Linked DNA regions of Vreelandella piezotolerans. The protein of the gene in region 1 interacts with the protein of each later gene in a pairwise test. Links are inferred from orthologs where the notes say so. Each region holds a gene or a part of one and is shown on either strand. Other genes may lie near its edges.

Evidence for each region. The genes of interacting proteins can lie anywhere in the genome.
Region 2: the proteins of clpA (region 1) and GYM47_RS10195 interact in binary tests that used the Escherichia coli proteins (3 or more experiments, as listed by UniProt). The link is inferred for Vreelandella piezotolerans from one-to-one orthologs.

The regions. Positions count from the first base shown.
Region 1 is NZ_CP048602.1:1,151,693-1,156,997, reverse strand. The notes cover bases 1-2,978. They hold clpA (ATP-dependent Clp protease ATP-binding subunit ClpA), read right to left. Parts: upstream 2,639-2,978; coding sequence 362-2,638; downstream 1-361. Other genes in these bases: clpS (ATP-dependent Clp protease adapter ClpS), read right to left, coding at 2,792-2,978; infA (translation initiation factor IF-1), read left to right, coding at 1-188. Also shown: more of clpS, read right to left, coding at 2,979-3,100; GYM47_RS05345 (NADP-dependent isocitrate dehydrogenase), read right to left, coding at 3,395-5,305. UniProt on the Escherichia coli protein: ATP-dependent specificity component of the ClpAP protease. It directs the protease to specific substrates. It has unfoldase activity. The primary function of the ClpA-ClpP complex appears to be the degradation of unfolded or abnormal proteins.
Region 2 is NZ_CP048602.1:2,215,503-2,220,410, reverse strand. What follows is about bases 1-3,208. They hold GYM47_RS10195 (ATP-binding protein), read right to left. Parts: upstream 2,895-3,208; coding sequence 201-2,894; downstream 1-200. Other genes in these bases: cysM (cysteine synthase CysM), read left to right, coding at 2,986-3,208; acpS (holo-ACP synthase), read left to right, coding at 1-191. Outside these bases: more of cysM, read left to right, coding at 3,209-3,882; 23S rRNA (uracil(1939)-C(5))-methyltransferase RlmD, read left to right, coding at 3,883-4,908. UniProt on the Escherichia coli protein: Member of the two-component regulatory system UvrY/BarA involved in the regulation of carbon metabolism via the CsrA/CsrB regulatory system. Phosphorylates UvrY, probably via a four-step phosphorelay.

The DNA.
Region 1 (5,305 bases):
GCGTGATCGTTGACACCCTTCCCAATACCATGTTCCGGGTTGAGCTTGAAAACGGCCATGTCGTGACCGCTCACATCTCTGGCAAAATGCGTAAAAACTACATCCGCATTCTGACTGGCGACAAGGTCAAGGTAGAACTAACGCCCTACGACTTGTCCAAAGGCCGTATCGTTTATCGCTCGCGCTAAGCCTTGAGTGTGCCCTCAAGCAACGTCTGCTCACAGATCGCGTCCCACGGCTATTAGTAGCACCGCGTAACGACGGCGCCGCTCCCTGGAAACGACAACGCCCCGTCGAAGACAGGGCGCTGTGCGTGCTAGCGAATATGCATTACTGCTTGTCGGTCATCTTAGCGCCCTTTTCAGGGCGCATCTGCCATTTCCGACTCTGTCGAAAGATGAAGCTCTCCCTCCTCCAGGCTAACATGTACGATACCACCGTGCTCGGCCAGCTCTCCAAACAGAATCATCTCTGCGAGTGGCTTCTTGAGCTTCTCTTGGATCAAGCGAGCCATCGGCCTTGCCCCCATATCCGGGTCGTAGCCTTTCTCTGCTAGCCAATCTCGGGCGACGTCGTCTACATCCAGCTGCACGCGCTTCTCGTCTAGTTGCGCTTGAAGCTCGATCAGGAACTTGTCGACCACGTTGCGCACTACCGTCGTGGGCAGCGCATGGAATTGAATGATGCCGTCCAGGCGGTTACGGAATTCCGGCGAGAAGGTCCGACGAATCACTTCCATCGCATCCGTCGAGTGATCCTGGCTCTGGAAACCGATAGAGCGACGCGACGCCTGCTCCGCCCCAGCGTTCGAGGTCATGATCAAAATCACATGGCGGAAGTCTGCCTCGCGGCCGTTGTTGTCCGTCAAACGACCGTGATCCATGACCTGCAATAGCAGATTGAAGACTTCTGGATGCGCTTTTTCGATTTCGTCGAGAAGCAGCACGCAGTGCGGCTGTTTGGTGACGGCCTCGGTCAGTAGCCCACCCTGGTCATACCCCACATAGCCTGGAGGCGCACCGATCAAACGCGACACGGTGTGACGCTCCATGTACTCCGACATATCGAAACGCACCAGCTCGATGCCCATGATATGCGCCAGTTGCTTGGCTACTTCCGTTTTACCGACCCCAGTCGGGCCTGCGAACAGGAAACTGCCCACGGGCTTATCGGGAGATTTCAGGCCCGCACGGGAGAGCTTGATGGCCGCCGACAGTGAATCGATCGCTTCGTCTTGACCAAACACCAACATTTTCAGGTCGCGGTCCAACTTCTCGAGCTGTTTACGATCCGAACTCGAGACGCTCTTCGGCGGAATGCGCGCAATGGAGGCCACCACGGCTTCCACCTGCTCCACGTCGATCGTCGTAGCGCGTACCTCAGGGGGTAGCATCCGCTGATGCGCACCCGCTTCGTCGATCACGTCGATCGCTTTATCGGGCAGGAATCGATCGTTGATGTAGCGATCCGCCAATCGGGCCGCACTTTCCAACGCACCGTCGGTGTATTTCAGTTCGTGGTGCTCTTCGAAGCGCGAACGCAGCCCTTTGAGAATCTTGATGGTGTCCTCAACGGACGGTGCCAGCACGTCGACCTTTTGGAAGCGGCGTGCCAAGGCGCGGTCTTTCTCGAAAATTCCGCGGAACTCCTGGAACGTGGTCGAACCAATGCAGCGCAGCTCACCTGAAGAGAGCAGCGGTTTCAACAGATTGGAGGCGTCCATTACGCCGCCCGAGGCAGCGCCCGCGCCAATGACCGTGTGAATCTCATCGATGAACAAGATGGCATTGGGCTGTTTGCGCAGCTCGCTCAGCAAGCTCTTGAGGCGCTTTTCGAAATCGCCACGGTATTTGGTGCCTGCCAATAGTGCGCCCATGTCCAATGAGTAGACCACCGCATCGGCGATCACTTCGGGCACGTCTTCTTCGACGATGCGTTTGGCCAGGCCTTCAGCAATGGCGGTTTTGCCCACGCCCGCCTCACCCACCAGCAGGGGGTTGTTCTTACGACGACGGGCCAGGATTTGCACGACACGCTCGAGCTCGTGATCACGACCAATTAGCGGGTCGATTTTACCCTGGCGCGCCTGCTCGTTCAGGTTGGTGGCATAGCCCGTCAGCGGGTGAGCGGCACCTTCGGCACTGCCCTCTTCTGCATCGTCGTTCTCTTGAGAAGAGGGAGAGGGTGAAGGGCCATGACCAGACACTTTCGAGATGCCGTGAGCAATGTAATTTACTGCATCGACCCGTGCCACGCTCTGTTGCTTCAAGAAATAGACTGCCTGACTCTCTTGCTCAGAGAAGATCGCTACTAGCACGTTAGCGCCTGTTACTTCACTCTTGCCAGACGATTGAACATGGAATACCGCACGCTGAAGCACGCGTTGGAAGCCCAGCGTTGGCTGTGTTTCACGGTCACCCTGCCCCTCGGGGATCAGCGGTGTGGTCGAATTGATGAAATCCTGCAGATCGGACCGCAGCTTGTCGAGGTTTGCCCCGCACGCCTTCAGCACATCCACCGCAGAAGCATTGTCTAGCAGCGCCAGAAGCAGATGCTCGACGGTCATAAACTCGTGGCGCTTCGAGCGAGCCACGGTGAAGGCCGTGTTCAGGGTCAGTTCAAGTTCTTTGCTCAGCATGGCAGTCCCCTTTTCGCTACTACCTAGGGCATATCGCCACCTAGGGCTTGCGTCGGATCAGTTTAATCGACCGGCACTTTCAACATCGGGTACAAATGGCATGGTTGCAAGCCCCTGCGCTACTTTTTTTCAACGCAGGTTACGTCAACGGGGTCAATCGGCCGCTTCGATATCGCTCATTAATGGGTGCTCGCACTCACGGGCGTACTCATTCACTTGATAGCTCTTTGTTTCAGCAATATCCCGGGTAAAAATGCCGCACGTGGCTTTTCCCTGAGTGTGTACGGCCAGCATGACCTGTACGGCTTTTTCGCTATCCATATTGAAAAAACCCTGCAGCACTTCGACGACAAACTCCATGGGGGTATAGTCGTCGTTGTGCAACACCACTTTATATAAAGGCGGCTGTGCCAGCGCGGGCTCGGCCGACTGCACCGCTAAGTCATCATCGTGCTCGGGCATGCCTGGACGCGTCATGCCTGCCTGTAGCGTCGCTACCACGATTGGGCTTTCTGTAATACGCATAAGCTGCAAGGATCATCTCTAGGCTGACGGACGGTGTCTGACAAGCAGTTCTAGGGAGGATGCTGAGAGCAGCCTCGGTTGTACACACTATAATCTGCTGTATAAGACGCACGCCATCAACAAGGGTTCACGAAAAACTCGAAATTATCACACTGGGCAAAACAAAAAACCCCTGCCTGCTAAGCAGGCAGGGGGCGAGCCGCACACAGGGTGCGACTGTCACCAGGCGATTTAGCCTTTGGCAACCATTGCCAGGGCGTCGTTTAGCGTCTTGCTTGGACGCATGGCTTGGCTGGCCAGTTCACCGTTCGGGTGGAAGTAGCCTTGAATATCGACCGGCTGACCTTGAACGCTATTGAGTTCGTCAACGATCGCGGCTTCGTTGGCTTTGAGCGCTTCGGCCAAACGGGCGAACAGCGTTTTCATATCGCCATCCTGATCCTGAGCTGCCAATGCTTCTGCCCAGTAGAGGGCCAGGTAAAAGTGGCTGCCACGGTTATCCAGCTCGCCGACTTTACGCGATGGCGACTTGTTGCTGTCGAGGAATTTGCCATTGGCTTCATCCAGCGCTTTTGCCAACAGCGTCGCGCGGGCATTACCGAAGGTGCTGCCTAGGTGTTCGAGCGACGCTGCCAGCGCCAGGAACTCACCCAGCGAATCCCAGCGCAGATGGTTCTCTTCCAGGAACTGCTGAACGTGCTTCGGTGCCGAGCCGCCAGCGCCGGTTTCGAACAGACCACCGCCGTTCATCAGCGGCACGATGGAAAGCATCTTGGCGCTAGTGCCGAGCTCCATGATCGGGAACAGGTCGGTGAGATAGTCGCGCAGCACGTTACCGGTGACGGAGATGGTGTCTTCACCCTTGCGAATGCGTTCCAGGGAGAGTTTCATCGCGTCGACGGGCGCTAGTATACGGATATCCAGGCCGGACGTGTCGTGGTCTTTCAGGTACGTTTCGACCTTCTTGATCAGTTGGGCGTCATGGGCACGGTTGGCGTCGAGCCAGAACAGCGCTGGAGCACCGCTGTCGCGGGCACGAGTGACCGCCAGCTTCACCCAGTCTTGAATCGGCGCATCTTTGGTTTGGCACATCCGCCAAATGTCGCCCGCTTCTACCGTGTGGCTGAATAGCGTTTCGCCCGAGTCGTCGGTCACCACGACGGTACCGTCGGCGGGCATTTGGAAGGTTTTATCATGGGAGCCGTACTCTTCGGCTTTCTGCGCCATGAGGCCCACGTTAGGAACGCTACCCATCGTGGTCGGATCGAACGCACCGTTCTGCTTGCAGTCTTCGATGACGGCTTGATAGATGGTGGCGTAGCAACGATCCGGGATGACCGCTTTGGCATCCTGCAACTCATCGTTGGCATTCCACATCTTGCCGGAATCACGAATCATCGCCGGCATGGAGGCGTCGATGATCACGTCGCTGGGCACGTGGAGGTTGGTGATGCCTTTGTGGGAATTCACCATCGCCATGGCCGGGCGTGTTTGATACAGCGCCTCGACATCGCCTTTGATGGCGTCTTGCTGGTCGCTGGGCAGCTTCTCGATGGCGCTGTACAGGTCGCCGATACCGCTGTTGGCGTTGAAGCCCGCGCTCTTCAGTGCGTCAGCGTGCTTCTCCAGCACCTCTTTGTAGAACTCTTCAACTACGATGCCGAACATGATCGGGTCGGAGACCTTCATCATGGTAGCTTTCAGGTGCAGCGAAAACAGCACGCCGCTCTCTTTAGCATCGTTGATCTGGCTGTCGATGAAGCTACGCAGACGACGGCTGCTCATGCACGCCGCATCGATCACTTCACCCGCCTGTACCGCAAGCCCCTCTTTTAGCACTACCTGGGTGCCATCGGCTTGCTGCAGCGCGATCTTCAGCGTGCCCGCTTTTTCCATGACCGCTGACTGCTCGCTGCCGTAGAAATCGCCTTCGCTCATGTGCGCGACATGAGACTTGGAGTCAGCGCTCCACTCGCCCATACGGTGCGGGTATTTACGCGCGTAGTTCTTGACCGATTTCGGCGCACGACGGTCAGAATTACCCTCACGCAGCACCGGGTTTACCGCACTGCCTTTGGCTTTGTCATAGCGCGCTTTGATGGAGGCCTCTTCATCGTTCTTAGGCTCTTCCGGATACGCCGG
Region 2 (4,908 bases), 1.1 Mb from region 1 along the record:
TTGGGCTAGGGCTCCGCCAGGGCATGCAGTGGGGCGAGATACAGGTGCTCAACGATGCACTGGGTAAGCCGAGCCTCAAGCTCAGCGGTGAAGCGCAGCGCCGATTTCTCGAAAGCGGCGCCACCGCCGCCCACATTACCTTAAGCGATGAAGCCGATTATGCCGTTGCTTTTGTCGTACTGGAGCGATGACGTCGGTCATCACTTTTCGACCAGCGCAGCGCGCTCCTGGCTGAGTCTTTCCATGGCGGTGTAGAGCTCGTCCAGCAGCGTTTCCACATGCCGCAGTCCGCTGGTGCGCAGCCGCGTTTCCAGTGTTTCTACCAGTAGCGCAAGCTCCGGCGCACCGCAATATCGGCTAGCGCCATTCAAGCCGTGTACCCAATCCAGTAGTGTCGTCAAATCCTCCGCTGCAAACGCACGACGGATGTGTCGCTCGCTTTCGGGCAGGCTATCGATGAGCCGTACCAACTGCTGCTTGGCCAGCGTTTCTTTGCCACCGGCCAGTCGGGCACCCAGCGTCAGGTCGACGGCAGGCAGCGAGCTTGAGGGTTCGATAGGGGCTTGCAAGGCGCGAGTGGGCTCTGTCGACGCAGGCTTGGCTGCCACCCCTAAAAAGCGCTGGAGCAGCTGCTGTAGCTGAACATCGTCGATGGGCTTGACCATGACGTCGTCCAACCCCTCGGACAGCCACTGCTGGCGTTCCGCGCTCAACACGTGGGCCGTCACCGCAATGATGGGGCAGCGTGCCCAGCTATTGTTGATACGTCGCAAGGCTTGGGTCGTTTGAATGCCATCCATGCCGGGCATTCGAATGTCCATGAGCACCATGTCAGCGGTGGCATGTTTGGCAAACTCTAACGCCTCATGGCCGCTCTCGGCGAGTGCGATTTGCAGGGTATCGCTCTCCAGCATCGCTTTGAGCAGCTCGCGATTGGGCGCATTATCGTCGACGATCAGAATCGTCAAGCGCGGGGCCGGTAGCGGTTTAGAAACGTTGGCGCTGGGTGCTGTCTGTGCCTGTGGCTGCAAGAGGTGGCGTAGCGTGGTGGCCAGTTGCGCTCGGGTAAATGGCTTGCACAGCATCTCACCACCGTGGGGAAGCTCCCAGGTGGGTAGATCGAAGCTGGTGGTATTGGCCAGCACCAGTACCGGACAAGGCGTCTGCTCAATGACCGACTGCCAGTAGCCTTTTCGCTCGTCGTTAAAATCCTCAGCCGAGAGGCAGAGAATCAGCAGTGCCTCATTGCCTGCATCGATGAACGAGACAGGACGCGCTCCCCAGCGCTCTAACAGGTGCTCGAGCACGTTGCGGGTAGGAAGGTGCGGCTCGTGAAGTCGAATGATCGGGCCATCCAGGGTCAATTCTGGAGGGCGTTCATCGGCAAGATGCGCCAACAGCGGCAGAGTGAAAGAGAACGTCGAGCCTTTGCCGAGTTCACTATCGACGGTGATTTCACCGCCCATTCGTTGAATGAGTTGGCGGCAGATGGTCAGCCCAAGACCGGTGCCGCCAAATTGACGCGAATGGCTGGGCTCTGCCTGGGAGAAGGCACTAAAGAGCTGCTGCTGATGCTCTTCGCTCAGCCCGATGCCCGTATCGCTGACGCTAATGTGCAGCACGACATGCTGCCCCTCTTGGTTCTCTAGCATCACGCGAACGATCACCTCCCCCTCGGTGGTGAACTTGATCGCATTGCCTAGCAAGTTGTTGAGCACCTGATGAATGCGCAGCGGATCGCCACAAAGCGGCGTGGGCACGTCGTCGTACACCATGGCGACCAAATGGAGCTGCTTGCGCTGCGCTTCGGGGGCATGTAGGCCTATGATCTCATCCACTAAAGCAACGATATCGACGTCCACCTCTTCCAGCGTAAGCCGGTCGGCTTCCAGTTTGGAGAAGTCCAAGACATCGTTCACCAGCATGAGCAGGTTGTCGCAGGCGCGACGAACGTGTTCTAGCCACTCTTTTTGACGGCTATCCAGCGAAGAGCGCCCGAGTAGGCGGCAGAAACCCACGATGCCATTGAGCGGCGTGCGGATTTCATGACTCATATTGGCTAGAAATTCGGATTTGACCGCGTTGGCCCGAAGTGCGCTGCGGTGGGCGAGGTCTAGCTTGATGTTCTGCTCTTCGATGGTTTCCATCGACTCTTGCAGCTCGCTGGTCGCCTGCTCGATTTGACTCTGCATATCTCGTTGAGCCTGTTGGAAATGCTCGGCCAGTCGATTGATGTGTTTGGCTAGCTGCTTGAATTCGGTGGGCTTGGCGTGGGACATCACGAGGCTGTAATCGCCACGGGACAAGCGATATAAGGCTTGGTTGGCCTCTTCGATAGGTCGGCTGGCGTAGCGGCTGATGGCAAAGGCCGCCAGGAATAGCAGCAGGCCGAGCAGCATGCCACCGAGGCTCAAGCTGGCGATCAAACGGTAGCGCTCGAGCGTTAGTGCGCGGATATCCATCTCGGCTTCCAACCAGCCGTTGGTAACAAGGCTGGTCCCACCCACCGCCTGACTGGTGATCGGTACCTGTAGGCGCCACGTGTCTTCCTCTTTGGCGATGACGGTCACGTCGGGCGCGTTCAGGCGCGGCGGAGGCGGCATCGAACGGCCCAGTACCAACAAGCGGTTGCCCTGCTCGTCGAACAGTGTCACCGCTCTTAGACCACGGTGCTCCAACAACTGACGGGCCAACGCTTCCAGTCGTGGCAAGTCGCCATCGGCCATGGCAGCCCCAAGGCTGGGAGCTAACAATTCTCCAGCGCTGGTCAACCGATCTTCGAGCACGCTTCTACCGGTATGTTCATTTTGCAGGACCAGCAGAACGGCCATGACGGCATAGACAAGCAGAGGGAAACCAAGCAGAGCGAACAGCAGGCGCGTATTTAATGACATGAAAGAAGCTCGTCGAATCTGGAAGGTTGCCTGTCCACTCACAGGCAGCACCGATATAATGCAGCATAACGGTTACGATAAGGAGTGTCCGATGAATTATCCCACGCTCGAAGAGGTGGTGGGCAATACGCCCTTGGTGCGCCTTAAGCGCATCAGTGCTGGAAAGAACAACACGCTATTGGCCAAGCTGGAGGGGAATAACCCGGCCGGCTCGGTCAAGGACCGCCCGGCGCTTTCCATGCTCAGCGAAGCCGAAGCCCGCGGTGAGATCTCGCCGGGAGATACGCTCATCGAAGCGACCTCTGGAAATACCGGCATTGCACTTGCTATGGCAGCGGCCATCAAAGGGTACAACATGACGTTGGTCATGCCGGAAAACGCCTCCGCCGAGCGCAAGCAGGCCATGGCCGCTTACGGCGCCAAGCTGATCACGGCCAGTAAAGAGGGCGGTATGGAAGAAGCGCGGGACATCGCTGACGCCATGATCGCTCGGGGAGAAGGCAAACCACTGAACCAGTTTGCCAACCCGGATAACCCGCTGGCGCATTACCGTACCACCGGGCCGGAAGTGTGGCGGCAAACGGGCGGAGAGGTAACCCACTTCGTGAGTTCAATGGGAACCACCGGAACGATCATGGGCGTGTCGCGCTACCTGAAAGAGCAGAATAGTGCGATTCAAATCGTCGGTTTACAGCCCGCCGATGGGGCCAGTATTCCAGGCATCCGCCGCTGGCCACAGGAGTATCTGCCCGCCATATTCGAAGCGCCGCGGGTGGATATCACACTCGATATCAGTCAGCAGGAAGCCGAGACACACATGCGCCGTTTGGCCCGTGAAGAGGGCATTTTGGCGGGCGTGTCATCGGGTGGCAGCTTGGCAGGCGCCCTGCGTATTGCCGAGCAAACCGAAAATGCGGTCATCGTGTTCATTGTGTGTGACCGAGGCGATCGCTATCTCTCCACGGGCCTGTTCGCCCCGGAGGTATAGATGGCTATGTTGGGTAAGCGGCGGCCACCACGGCCCGCCTCGGGCCACTCTGGGTTGGCCCGCCAACCTTATAGCAACGGCGTGCCGACCAAGCAGCCTATCGGCATCGATGTCGGCGCGCCGCTGTCGATCGAGCGTTTGGCCCATGATGGGCGTGGCGTGGCCCATCACCCGGACGGTAAAACCGTGTTCGTCGATCGGGCGCTGCCTGGAGAGCAGGTCGAGGTGGCGGTACATGTCACGCGCAAGCGCTTCGACGAAGCGCACGTCAAAACGTTAGTAACCCGCTCTCCCCAGCGTGTAGAGCCGCCGTGCGCGCATTTCGGCCACTGTGGCGGATGTGATTTGCAGCACCTAGCGCTCGATGCACAGCGTGCCCATAAGCGTGAGGTCGTTAGTGAACTGATGGCCCGTCAAGGCGTGAGGCTATCGGCAGTGACGCCCATTAACGGGCAGTCCGAACACTATCGCCGACGGGCTCGTCTAGGCGTCAAGGTCGATGGTCAGGGTAACGTGCGCCTGGGATTTAGAGCAGCCAATAGCCATCGGTTGGTCGATATCGAACACTGCCATGTGTTGGTGCCGTCGCTACAGGCGCTACTAGACCCGTTAAAACAGCTGCTTATCGAGTTGGATGCACCGCGCTCCATCGGCCATATCGAATTGCTCTCGACCCCTAAGGCCACGGTAGTGCTGGTGCGACAGCTTAAAGAGCAGCCTCAAGATAGGGGGCGCTGGCAATCCTTTGCAGATCAACACCACGTGCGTTTTGGCATATGGCTGGGCCGGGAGTCACCCTCGCTGCACTGGTATGGTGAGGCACCTGCACTAGAAGAGCGCTATTCATTGAGCGCATTGGGCGTGACTGACTCACAGACCGCTGACGAACTGGTGCTGACGTTTGCCCCCGGCGATTTTTTACAAGTAAATGCCGAAGTCAACCAAAAGATGGTGGCGCAGGTGATAGCATGGTTGGCGCCTGGACAAGGAGGGCGGCTGCTCGACCTGTTTGCCGGGATAGGGAAC